One region of the Trinickia sp. EG282A genome, then DNA from elsewhere that is predicted to be linked to it. Evidence: predicted binding sites of a transcription regulator. Region 1 holds the regulator's gene; the other holds the start of a gene.
What was found. Region 1 encodes LexA, which represses DNA repair genes until DNA is damaged. Its sites were predicted from a motif close to ACTGTATNNNNATACAGT; they were not measured.
Positions count from the first base shown of each region.

Region 1 (5,683 bases):
ATTTCGCCGACGACGATGTCGCCGAGCGTGAGCGGCGTATGCATGATCGCCTCCCAAGTTCGTTGGACATGCATGCGCGAGAATCCTGAATACATCGCTTCGAAGCTCGCGGACATCATCACGCTCGAAGCCACTGTGCCCGCGGCGAGGAACGCGATGTACGGCACCCCGTCGACCTGACCGACCATCAGCCCCAAACCGAAGCCGAGACCGAACAAATAGATCATGGGATCGGCCAGATTGCCGAACATCGAGGCGAGCGCGAGCTTGCGCCATACGAGGTAATTGCGGCGCCAGACCGAAAGCCAGTTGGCCGCGTTGGCCGGCAGCGCGAAACGAAATCCATGCGCACGCCGCGCACCCGCTGCCCGGCGTTCGGCTTCTGTTTGGTAGGAAGGTGTATCCATAGCTGATTTTTGGGTCGCGGTCGCCTTGTCTCGTGCCGTCACTCTTGCATCTCTCGGCCGGTAAGCCTAAGAAAGACGTCTTCGAGATTGGCGGGCCGATGCAGATAGCGCAGTCCCGCCCGGCCGGCGAGTCGCGCGTTGACGGGGCCCGCGTCGCGCACGTAGCAGAACAGCGTCTCGCCGCTGATCTCGGTGCGCGTGGCCAAAGGCGCGAGTTCGTCGCGAAGCGCCGCGGGCGCCGCGCCGTAGACTTCGATGACGTCGCAGCCGATTTCGGCCTCGACGAGCGCGCTGGGCGCACCTTCCGCGATTTTGCGTCCCTCTTCGATGATGCAGAGTCTGTCGCAAAGCCGCTCGGCTTCTTCCATGAAGTGCGTCGTCAGCAGGATCGTCTTGCCGCGCCCAAGCAGGGAGCGAAGCCGCTCCCATATGAGGTGGCGCGCCTGCGGGTCCAGGCCGGTGGTCGGCTCGTCCATGACGAGGACATCCGGGTCGTTGATCAGCGCGCGCGCGAGCGTAAGGCGCCGCTTCATTCCGCCCGAGAGCTCGCTGACGCGCGCGTCAGCCTTGTTCTCCAAGCGGGCAAACTCGAGCAGCGTGGGTACCATGGCCCGCGTCTTGCTCGCGGATAAGCCGAAGTAGCGCCCGAATACGAGCAGGTTTTCGCGGACGGTGAAATCGGGATCGAGGTTGTCGAATTGCGGAACGACTCCGATTCGTTGCCGCGCAAAACGAGCGCGGGTAGGAATCGTCTCGCCGCAAAGCCTGATGGTGCCGGCGTCCGGCTCCGCGATGCCGAGCAGCATCTTGAGAGTCGTCGTCTTCCCGGCACCGTTGGGCCCGAGCAGGCCGAAGCACTCGCCGGTTCGAACATGGAACGTCAGGCCGTCGACGACCGTTTTATCGCCATAGCGTTTTTCCACTTCCAGGAATTCGATCGTGTTGTTCGACATGGGTGCAAGTGAGCGATTTCGCACGAGACCAGTGCAGGCGGCGATCCATTCTATTGCATCGGGGAGCAGCGCTTGGTCCGCGTCCGCGATGAAGGAGCGCGTTGTTGCGCCGCAGCGTGTCGACCCGGCTTGCGCCGGCGCGCGACTACGCGTTTTCCATCGCTTGCAACCGCGGCGGCGACGCAGGATTATTCAAACGAATGTCTGCGGTTTGCGCGGATAGGAGGCCACGATGGCGTGTTACAACAAGATTCTGCTGTGTTACGACGGCACCCGCGAAGGTCGCAAGGCATTGCGCTGTGGCGCCAATCTCGCGCTCGATCTACAGGCGGAGACGCATCTCCTTTCAGTCGTGGATATGCGCACGAGCATCGCGCAAAGCGCGGGCCTCTTGACCGATGTCGCCTGCGGACGCTTCGAGGACGCCGCCCGCGAGATTCTTCAGGAAGGGGTCGACTGGCTGACCGAGCGCGGCGTGACGGCGCACGGTCATTTTGCGTTCGGGCACCCTATCGACGAGATTGCACGGCTCGCGGAGGAGTTGAAGGCCGACCTCGTCGTGGTCGGCCACCGCGCGCGCAGCGGGTTGTCGCGATGGTGGATGGGCGCGGGGAACACGCAATTGCTCGATCGCGTCTCGTGCAGCATTCTCGTGGCCGTTTCGACGGCGCACGAAACAGAACCGCTGGCTGTCAGCCCGTCGGCCGCGCAGACGTCAGCCAAGGCCGGCAGCGAGACATAGGGCAGGCCCGACAAGGCGCGTGCGGCGTCCTATCTATCGAGCAGCAAGCGGCGGCTTAGCGTCGAGCGACGCCGCCTCGGCTATTGCTGGTTCAGATCGACCGCCGAGAGTCTCCAGGAAAACCACCCATCGCGGCGCAGGATCACGCTATACGGTGCGCTCGCGGCGTCATGCCGATAGGTGACGACAAATTCGTCGATGCCGCGATAGTGTGCTCCGACGCGCTTCGGCGCAGCCGGGGCGTTCTCTGCCGGCGCTGGGGTCGCTTGGCTCGACGGCGGCGCAGCGGGCGCGGCAGCGGACTTACCAGCGGACGGTGCCGTTGGCGGAGCGGGCGGCGAGAGCGCCTCGCTCGGCTCGCCGCGCGGCGGCATGCCGTTCAGTAGCGCTGCGACGCCTTCAGGCGTCGCATAGTTGTCGACGAGCGGACCAATCAACGCCATGCCTACGAGTGCGCCGAATGCGGCGAGCGGATGCTCGCGCTTTTGCGATTCCACGCGTCGGGACAGCAATTGCGACAACTGCTGCTTGAGGCTCGCACGCAGCGCCGGATAGTCGACGTAGCGGTCGACCGTTTCGGCATCGCGTGCATCGGCGGCTTGCTTCAAGCGGTCGAGAACGAGGTAGGGGGTGGCGTAGATGTACGCGAGGATGGCGAATACGACAATCGCCGCGATTACGATCGCGACGGCGGCGAGCGGCTTGCCGCGTGCACGATTGGGTCTGTCATTTGTCGTCACTGGGCGCATTTCCTTGAGTAAGCAGAGCGAAACCCGATGGACCGGCGATGTGGCAAAACGTTTCCCGGTCCTGGCGTCGCTCGATGACCGAATGTCCGGCTGACTCTCGAAGTCGCGCCCTTCCCCAACGAAATCGCGCGGCGGTATCAGCCGAGCCGCGCCGCGCGCATCCCTGCGCGTTCTTCGTCGATACAGCGGTCGATCATTCGGCAAACGGCGTCGATCGTGCCGACGAGAATCACGCGCGACGCGCCATGATAGACCCGTACCGGCGCCCGCTGCGCCGGTTGAGCATGTAACGCGCTGTTGAGCGAGACACGCGCGAAAGCCGGCATCGATGAGGGCCGCTCGTCGAGGGCAAGCGTGCTGTGCCGGCTCGCATCCGCTGCGGGCGCCGCTTCGAGCGGCGGACATGGCACCAGACTGCGCAAGTGGCGCAGGCGGCCGAAGCGGCGAAACGGCATGAGGCGGGCGAGGCGGTCCATGGTAATTCCCTTGGGCGTTCAGAATTCGGTGGGACGGATGAGGCCGACGGCGATGCCTTCGAGCGCGAACTCCGCGCTGCCGGCCTGGACGAAAATATTTTCGTAGTCGGGATTCTCCGCAATCAGCTCGACGCCGTTCGACCGGCGCTTGAAGCGCTTGACGGTGACGTCGTCCCCGAGGCGGGCTACGACGATCTGGCCGTCTTTCGCCTCGGTTCGCTTTTGCACGGCGAGCAGATCGCCGTCTAGGATTCCCGCGTCGCGCATCGAAAGCCCTCGCACTTTTAGCAGGTAGTCGGGCTTGCTCGAAAAGAGCGCGGGATCGCATGCGTAATGTTGCGAGATGTGCTCCTGCGCGAGGATCGGGCTGCCTGCCGCGACGCGGCCGACGAGCGGCAGCGAGAGCTGCATCAATGCCGCATGCGGGAGCGTCAGCTGCCGCGGCGCATCGTCCGACGCCAGCAGCCGAATTCCTCGCGAAGCGCCCGCCGCCAGCTCGATCACCCCTTTTCGAGCGAGTGCGCGCAGATGCTCCTCCGCCGAATTCGCCGAGCTGAAGCCGAGTGCCGCGGCGATCTCGGCTCGCGTTGGCGGGTACCCGCTCTGCTCGATCGACTGGCGGATCAAATCGAATACCTGCTGCTGTCGTGCGGTGAGTTTGGTCATGGCGACACTGTATGAATAGACAGGTGTCTGTATTTTTATACAGTATTCGGCGGAACACAAGTGGCACGTCCCCCTTTTTTGGACGACGCCTTCGCGCCGCCGCGACCTTCTTATCTGTTTTTCATATAAAGGAATTCGAAATCCTTCGTTTGGATCATAAGGGCGCGTGGCTAGACTAGCTCGTCATTCAAAATTGATGCAATGCGGCCAGGAGTCAGAAGAAATGGTGGAAAGGGGAAGCGAGTGGTCGGGCAAGCGGCGGCGCCTGCTTGGCGGCATGGTGGCCGGCGCGGCCGCGGCGATGTTGGGGTTTGCCGCCGAGGCGCAAGCGGAGACTACGCTGCTGAACGTTTCCTACGATCCCACCCGCGAGCTCTATCAGGCAGTCGACAAGGCATTCGCCGAGCAATGGAAAGCGAGCACGGGCGAGGGCGTCTCGATTCGTCAGTCCCATGGCGGCTCGGGCGCGCAGGCGCGCTCGGTCCTCGCGGGACTGCAGGCCGACGTCGTCACGCTGGCGCTCGCCTACGACATCGATGCGCTGGCGAGTAAGGGGCTCCTCGCGCGTGACTGGCAAAAGCGTCTGCCCAACAACGCGGCGCCATACACCTCGACGATCGTCTTTCTCGTGCGGCACGGCAATCCGAAGCGCATCAAGGACTGGGACGATCTCGTGAAGCCCGGCGTTTCGATTGTCACGCCGAATCCGAAAACTTCCGGCGGCGCGCGCTGGAACTACCTCGCCGCGTGGGTCTACGCGGTCAACCGTCCGGGCGGCAACGAGCAGAAGGCGAAAGACTTCGTCGCGCAGCTTTATCGCAATGCCGGCGTGCTCGATTCCGGCGCGCGCGGCGCCACGACGAGCTTCGTGCAGCGCGAGCTGGGCGACGTTCTGATCGCATGGGAGAACGAGGCATTTCTCGCGCAGAAGGAATTCGGCGCGGACAAGTTCGAGATCGTCGTTCCGTCAGTGAGCATTCTCGCGGAACCACCCGTCGCCGTCGTCGACGGGGTCGTCGATAAACGGGGGACGCGCAAAGTGGCCGAAGCCTATTTGCGCTTCCTCTACAGCGACGAGGGACAAAAGATCGCCGCGGCCAACTTCTACCGGCCGCGATCGGCGAACGTGCCTGCCGAGCTCACGGCGAAGTTTCCGAAGCTGAAGCTCTACACGGTCGACACGGCCTTCGGCGGCTGGGCCAATGCCCAGAAGGTGCATTTCGCCGACGGCGGCACGTTCGACTCGATTTATCAGCCTCACTGAAGCTCAACGACTGAAAGGCATCGACGATGTTCGCTTTTCGCAGGCCCGGCGTATTGCCCGGCTTCGGCATGACGCTAGGCATCACGCTGGCTTACCTGGGCCTGGTGGTGTTGATCCCGCTCGCGGCCGCGTTCCTGAAGGCCTCGACGCTCGACTGGACGCAGTTCGTCGCGGCCGTGGCTTCCCCGCGCGTGCTGGCCTCTTATCGGCTGACGTTCGGCGCCGGCGCGATCGCGGCCCTCGTGAACGGGGTCTTCGGCCTGCTCGTCGCCTGGGTTCTCGTGCGGTACCCGTTTCCCGGCAAGCGCCTCGTCGATGCGATCGTCGATTTGCCGTTCGCGCTGCCGACGTCCGTCGCAGGCATCGCGCTCGCCGCCATCTACGATCAGCACGGATGGATCGGCCGTTGGCTCGCGCCGCTCGGGC
Region 1 is NZ_JBFRCC010000003.1:163,820-169,502, reverse strand. Features, by position in the region: gene AB4Y31_RS15195 (ABC transporter permease) at 1-407, opposite strand, end outside; gene nodI (nodulation factor ABC transporter ATP-binding protein NodI) at 446-1,384, opposite strand; gene AB4Y31_RS15185 (universal stress protein) at 1,593-2,102, shown strand; gene AB4Y31_RS15180 (DUF2939 domain-containing protein) at 2,183-2,851, opposite strand; gene AB4Y31_RS15175 (hypothetical protein) at 2,989-3,327, opposite strand; gene lexA (transcriptional repressor LexA) at 3,346-3,993, opposite strand; gene AB4Y31_RS15165 (sulfate ABC transporter substrate-binding protein) at 4,217-5,257, shown strand; gene cysT (sulfate ABC transporter permease subunit CysT) at 5,284-5,683, shown strand, end outside.

Region 2 (5,683 bases), on a different contig from region 1:
GGGCGATCTGCGCCCCGGCGATCGCGTAAGGATCGACGGCAATCAGCTTTCGCGGTATTGAGCGATCGTAAAGCGGGCCTGCGCGGGCAGGTGCGCTTGATACCCGCCGCCCCGCGCTCGGGGCAGGCGGACCTTCCGTGATCCCGAAGAAAAGAAGAACCGAAGAGCGGAAAACGTCTCAATGAAAATTCCTGCTGGACGCAGGCAATTCCCCGAGCCAATGCGAGAGATCGATCAACCTGTGCGCCACGAGATGTCGCACTTCGCCTTCGCATTGCCATACCCCCAGCACACCGAGCAGCGAAGCGCCGAGCGCTTCCTTCCTTTGCCGTTCGAGCACTTTCGGCCAGATGATGACATTGACGTTGCCGGTTTCGTCTTCGATGGTGATGAAGATGACGCCCTTGGCCGTATCGGGCCGCTGGCGAACCGTCACGATGCCGCATCCGCGAGCGAGACGCCCGTTCGGGTAGCGCTGCAAGACCGCGGCCGGCATCAGCCGTTTTTCCTGCAAGCGCGGCCGTAGCAACGCCAGGGGATGACGTCCTAGCGTCAATCCCATCGACCGGTAATCGCCGACTATATCGTCGGCTTCCGACGGCGTACCGAGTTCCGGTGTGCCGTCGTCCACCGCGGCGCGCTCGAGCATGTCCTTGTCGGGCACGGCGGCGACCGACTGCCACAATGCCTGCCGACGATTGCCGGCAAGCGAGGAAAGTGCATTGGCTGCCGCGAGCACTTGCAGATCGTGACGATCGAGCTGCGCCCGCCGCGCCATATCGTGCACGCTCTCGAACGGACGGACCGCCCGAGCGGCCTCGATTCGTTCGGCGGCGCCGTCGCGCATGCCCTTCAGCAAAGAGAGACCGAGCCGGACCGCCGGTTTCACGGTGCCGTCGATTCGCTCGAGCTTCGAATCCCAATCGCTGATGGCGACATCGACAGGCAGAACCGCGACGCCGTGACGTCGCGCATCCTGCACGAGCTGCGATGGGGAATAGAACCCCATGGGCTGGCTGTTGAGCATCGCGGCGAGAAAAGCTTCGGGCTCGTGGCGCTTCAACCAGCTGCTCGCATAGACGAGCAGCGCAAAGCTCGCGGCATGGCTTTCGGGAAAACCGTACTCGCCGAAGCCTTTGATCTGCTCGAAGATGCTGTCGGCAAACGCCTTGTCGTAGCCACGCGACGTCATGCCGCCCACGATGCGATCGTAGTATTTCCCAAGATCCCCCTTGCGCTTCCAGGCTGCCATCGCTCGGCGCAGTTGATCGGCCTCGCCGGGGGAAAAACCCGCGGCGAGAATCGCGATCTGCATCACCTGCTCCTGAAAAATCGGCACGCCCAACGTGCGCGCAAGCGCGCGCCTCAAGGCGTCGCTCGGATAAGACACGGGCTCGAGCCCTTGACGCCGCCGCAAATAGGGATGAACGGCCCCACCCTGAATGGGCCCTGGACGCACGATGGCGACCTCGATGACGAGATCGTAGAACTTGCGCGGCTGAAGCCTCGGCAGCATCGACATTTGAGCGCGCGACTCGATCTGGAATACGCCGACCGTGTCAGCGCGCGAGATCATCTCGTAGGTTGCGGCGTCCTCAGGGGGGATGTCCTGCATTTCGAACCGCTCGCAGCGCTTCTCGGAGACGAAATCGAGCGTGCGGCGGATCGCCGACAGCATGCCGAGCGCGAGCACGTCGACCTTCAGGAGACCTAACGATTCCAGATCGTCCTTGTCCCATTCGATGACGGACCTTTCCGGCATCGCGGCATTCTCGATGGGCACGAGACGCGACAGCTTGCCCTTGCTGATGACGAAGCCGCCCGTATGCTGCGACAAATGGCGAGGAAAGCCGAGCAATTGAATCGCGAGCGTCGCCCAGGTTTGTATCAGCGGCGTTTCGGGATTCAATCCACACTCCTCGAAACGCTTGAGCAAATCGTGTCTGCCGTCGAACCATTGATGCGACTTGGCGACCATATCGACGATCTGCGGATCGACGCCAAGCGCCTTGCCCGTGTCGCGCAGCGCACCGCGCAGCCGGTAGCACGATACCGCGGCCGCGATCGCGGCACGATCCCGGCCATATTTCGAATAGATGTACTGAATGACCTCCTCGCGACGCTGATGCTCGAAATCCACGTCGATATCGGGCGGCTCGCCACGCTCCTTGCTGATGAAGCGCTCGAAAAGCATATTGCCGCGTTCCGGATCGACTTCCGTCACGCCGAGGCAATAACAGACCGCCGAGTTGGCCGCGGAACCTCTTCCCTGGCAAAGAATGCCCTGGCTTCTCGCAAAGCGGACGATGTCGTAAACAGTCAGGAAGTACGGCTCGTACCGGAGCTCGCCAATCAGCTCGAGCTCGTGCTCGAGTTGGAGCTGGACCTCGTGCGGAATGCCTTGCCCAAATCGCCGATGCGCGCCGATGTAGGTTTCTTGCCGCAAATACGCGGCGGGTGTCATTCCGTCGGGCACCAGCTCGTCAGGGTATTCGTAGCGAAGCTCGTCGAGCGAAAACGCGCAGCGCGCGAGGATATTCGTCGTCTCCTCGAGCGTGCGTGCCGGATACAGATTGGCGAGACGCAGACGCGGACGCAGATGCTGCTCGGCATTGGGCGCGAGATCGTAGCCGCACTCGTGCACGGGCTTGCCGAGACGAGCCGCCGTCAACGTGTCTTGCAGCAGCTTGCGCGAACGCACATGCATCACCACATGCCCGAGCGCGACGACGGGCACCCCGCACTCGTCGGCGACGAATTCGATCACGCCACGATGGATATCGTCCATCGCGCGCTGGTGTAGTACGAGCCCGCACCAGGCTCTCGTGGGAAAAGCCTCCTCGAGCCATCGAAGCTGCTCGTGCAGCGCGGCTTCCTTCGCCGGAAAATCCGGCACGAGAATCGCGAGGCAGTCCGGCATGCCGCGCAAATGACCGTATTGCTTGTCCGGCCGGGCGAGGTCTTGCGGCGTCAGACGGTACTCGCCCTTCGGCGCACGCGTTCGAGCGAGCGTGATGAGCTCGCAGAGGTTGCCGTAGCCTTCGCGGTTCTGCGCAAGCAGGATGAGACCGAATGCCGGCGACCCGTCGGCGTTGACGAGCTTGAAGTACGAACCGATGACGAGTGGCAGATTGGCCGCTTTCGCCGCGTCGTGCGCGCGCACGACGCCTGCGAGCGAACATTCGTCGGTGATCGCGAGACCCGCGTAGCCCAGTTGCGCGGCACGCTCAGCGAGCTCCTCGGCATGCGAGGCACCGTGCAGGAACGTGAAATTGGAAAAGCAAAAGAGCTCGGCGTAGGCCGGCAGCGCGGTGAAAACGGTATCCATCGCGCGTCATCCGAACAACCCATGAAGGAACCCGCATGAGCACCGCCGGATCGCCCGCCTCACGGCGCGATCGCGGCCTCGTGCATGCAGCGAGGCTCGCCGCAACGGCGAGCGAATGACTTCGAGGGGCATCAAAAAAGCGAAAGAAGAAGCTGTATATCCGTACAGTATCGTACACCTCAAAAGGCCTGAGGTGAATTGGAATTTTTAGGGTCAACCGTTCCCCGGGAATCGCGCTTCCGGTGTCTCTGAGCCCCACACCACCGATCTTTGGCGGCTGCAAGCCGTTGTAAAAGCACGGAACTTGCTCATTGTTTAACGCAGACGAAACAATCGGTGAAGCGCGCGCTGCCTCTCCAGACGAGAAAAAAGCGCACACCGTTCGCCAAAGCAGCAAAGACCAATCAGACCAGGGAGGAACATCATGCAAAGGCAATTCGCCATTCGAGCCGTCGCAGCCGGAGTCGGCTTGCTGGTGCTATCCGGCACTGCGCCTGCACAAACGCAGGCCTATACGAACGCTCCGATCGACATCTACGCCGCTCCGGACTACCCCATCGTCGCTGAGGTGCAGGAGGGCTCGGAGCTGACGGTGCTGGGCTGCGTCGAGGATTACAGCTGGTGCGACGTCGCCGCGCCCGGCCTGCGCGGATGGGCCTATGGTGGGTACCTCAGCTATCCGTACCAGGGTACGGAAGTTCCGGTCATGACTTACGGCGCGACGATCGGAATGCCTATCGTCGCGTTCTCGATCGATTCCTATTGGGGCCGTCATTACCGCGATCGGCCCTGGTACCACGATGAAGAGCGCTGGGCCAACCATCCACGGCCGGAGCGCGGTGTCCGGCCACCCGAGCGCCGGGACATCGACCGACCGCCGGTGCCGCGGCCCGAGGAGCGTGAGGCGCCGACATATGGACGTGCTCCTGGAGTGGCCCCGCCTCCGGTGCGCGGCGGTCCGCCCCAGGGTGAACCTCAGCCCAGATATGCGCGCCCCATGGAGCAGCCGTCGCCACGCGCTGTCGAGCCACAACCACAGCCCCGACCCCAGGTTCAACCTCAGCCTCCGGTTGGGCGCGGCGTTCAGGCCGGAGAACCGCCCTCGCGTGCGACGGGCGGCCCGCAAATGCGGCCCGGCCCTGCCCCGGGTGTCATGGCGGCGCCCGGCGGCCGCTTCGAAGAGCGAGGCGTCCAAGCTGGCGGCCGTGGCGGGGAACGCCAGGAAGCTCCGGGGCAGTCGAATCACTAGCGCTCTTTCGCTGTCGTTCTGAAGGGATGGGCAGCCGCGGACCGACGGCGCCCAATAGCGAAATCGCGCGCGCGATCGAATCGATCTGTCCGGCAGATCGCGAGCTTTGGCATCGCAAAATCAGTTGACGGGCCCGGACTATCCGCGTATCGTGCGTGGCTGAAGTATTCAGGAAGTTCAATTGGTGCTCGTCTCATGTCCGCCATTTGCGCGGAGTTCGTTGTCCTCTTTCTCCCTCTTGAAGCTTCCCCGTCGCAAAGCTGGACGGGATTGATCAATTTTATTTTTTGAGGGATTCATCATGGATACCGGTACCGTCAAATGGTTCAACGAAACCAAGGGCTTTGGCTTCATCACTCCTGACGCGGGCGGCCCCGACCTGTTTGCGCATTTTTCCGAGATCTCGGGTAACGGATTCAAGACGTTGGCTGAGAACCAGAAGGTCAGCTTCGAGACGAAGCGTGGCCCGAAGGGTCTTCAGGCATCGAACATCAAGCCGCTTTAATTCGTTCAGGCGTCCGCAGCTCCGGCAGCGGACGCTCCCCGCCGCATCGGCGCCCCGGCCGGTTTTTTGGTCGAGCAAGGCGCTTCGCAGTCTGCATCCTCCCCTCTCGAGGCTTGTCCTCCGATCCGAACAGATCAGCGTCCCTTTTCGGGAAGGCGCAGTCCTACACTCATGCTCAATTCCTTCAGTCTCAATGCAAGTTTCTGCCACCAGACAATACCGCGGCTATGCCGTCTCGCCGTCTGCTCACTGTCTGCCTGACGGCTGCTTCTCCTCGAACGTAACGCTGACACGGTCCGATGCCCGTTGCGGTTCGCCGCTCTACGAGTTTTATTCGCTCGGATATTTCAGCAGCGAAGCAGATGCACTCGGTTATTCAGACCGATGGGCACGGGACTGGATCGATACGCGCGGCTGATCAGACGCCATCGGTCCGTGCAGCTAACGATACGGGTTCGTCTTTCGATGCAGTGAGCCGTTCAGCCGAAGCGCGCGGCCAGCCACTCCTGTGCCCAGCTTTTTGCATAGGCAATCGCGTCTTCGCGTACGTCGAATCCCGCCAAATCACCGCTTAGTTCGATGTCATAGAGGATGCCGTCCG
Region 2 is NZ_JBFRCC010000006.1:9,651-15,333, reverse strand. Features, by position in the region: gene AB4Y31_RS26565 (glycine zipper 2TM domain-containing protein) at 1-61, shown strand, start outside; gene AB4Y31_RS26560 (error-prone DNA polymerase) at 179-3,328, opposite strand; gene AB4Y31_RS26555 (SH3 domain-containing protein) at 3,753-4,577, shown strand; gene AB4Y31_RS26550 (cold-shock protein) at 4,879-5,082, shown strand; gene AB4Y31_RS26545 (hypothetical protein) at 5,276-5,500, shown strand; gene AB4Y31_RS26540 (hypothetical protein) at 5,562-5,683, opposite strand, start outside.
Region 2: a site for LexA is predicted at 3,480-3,497, ahead of AB4Y31_RS26560 (error-prone DNA polymerase). Genes of this name have one in related genera too.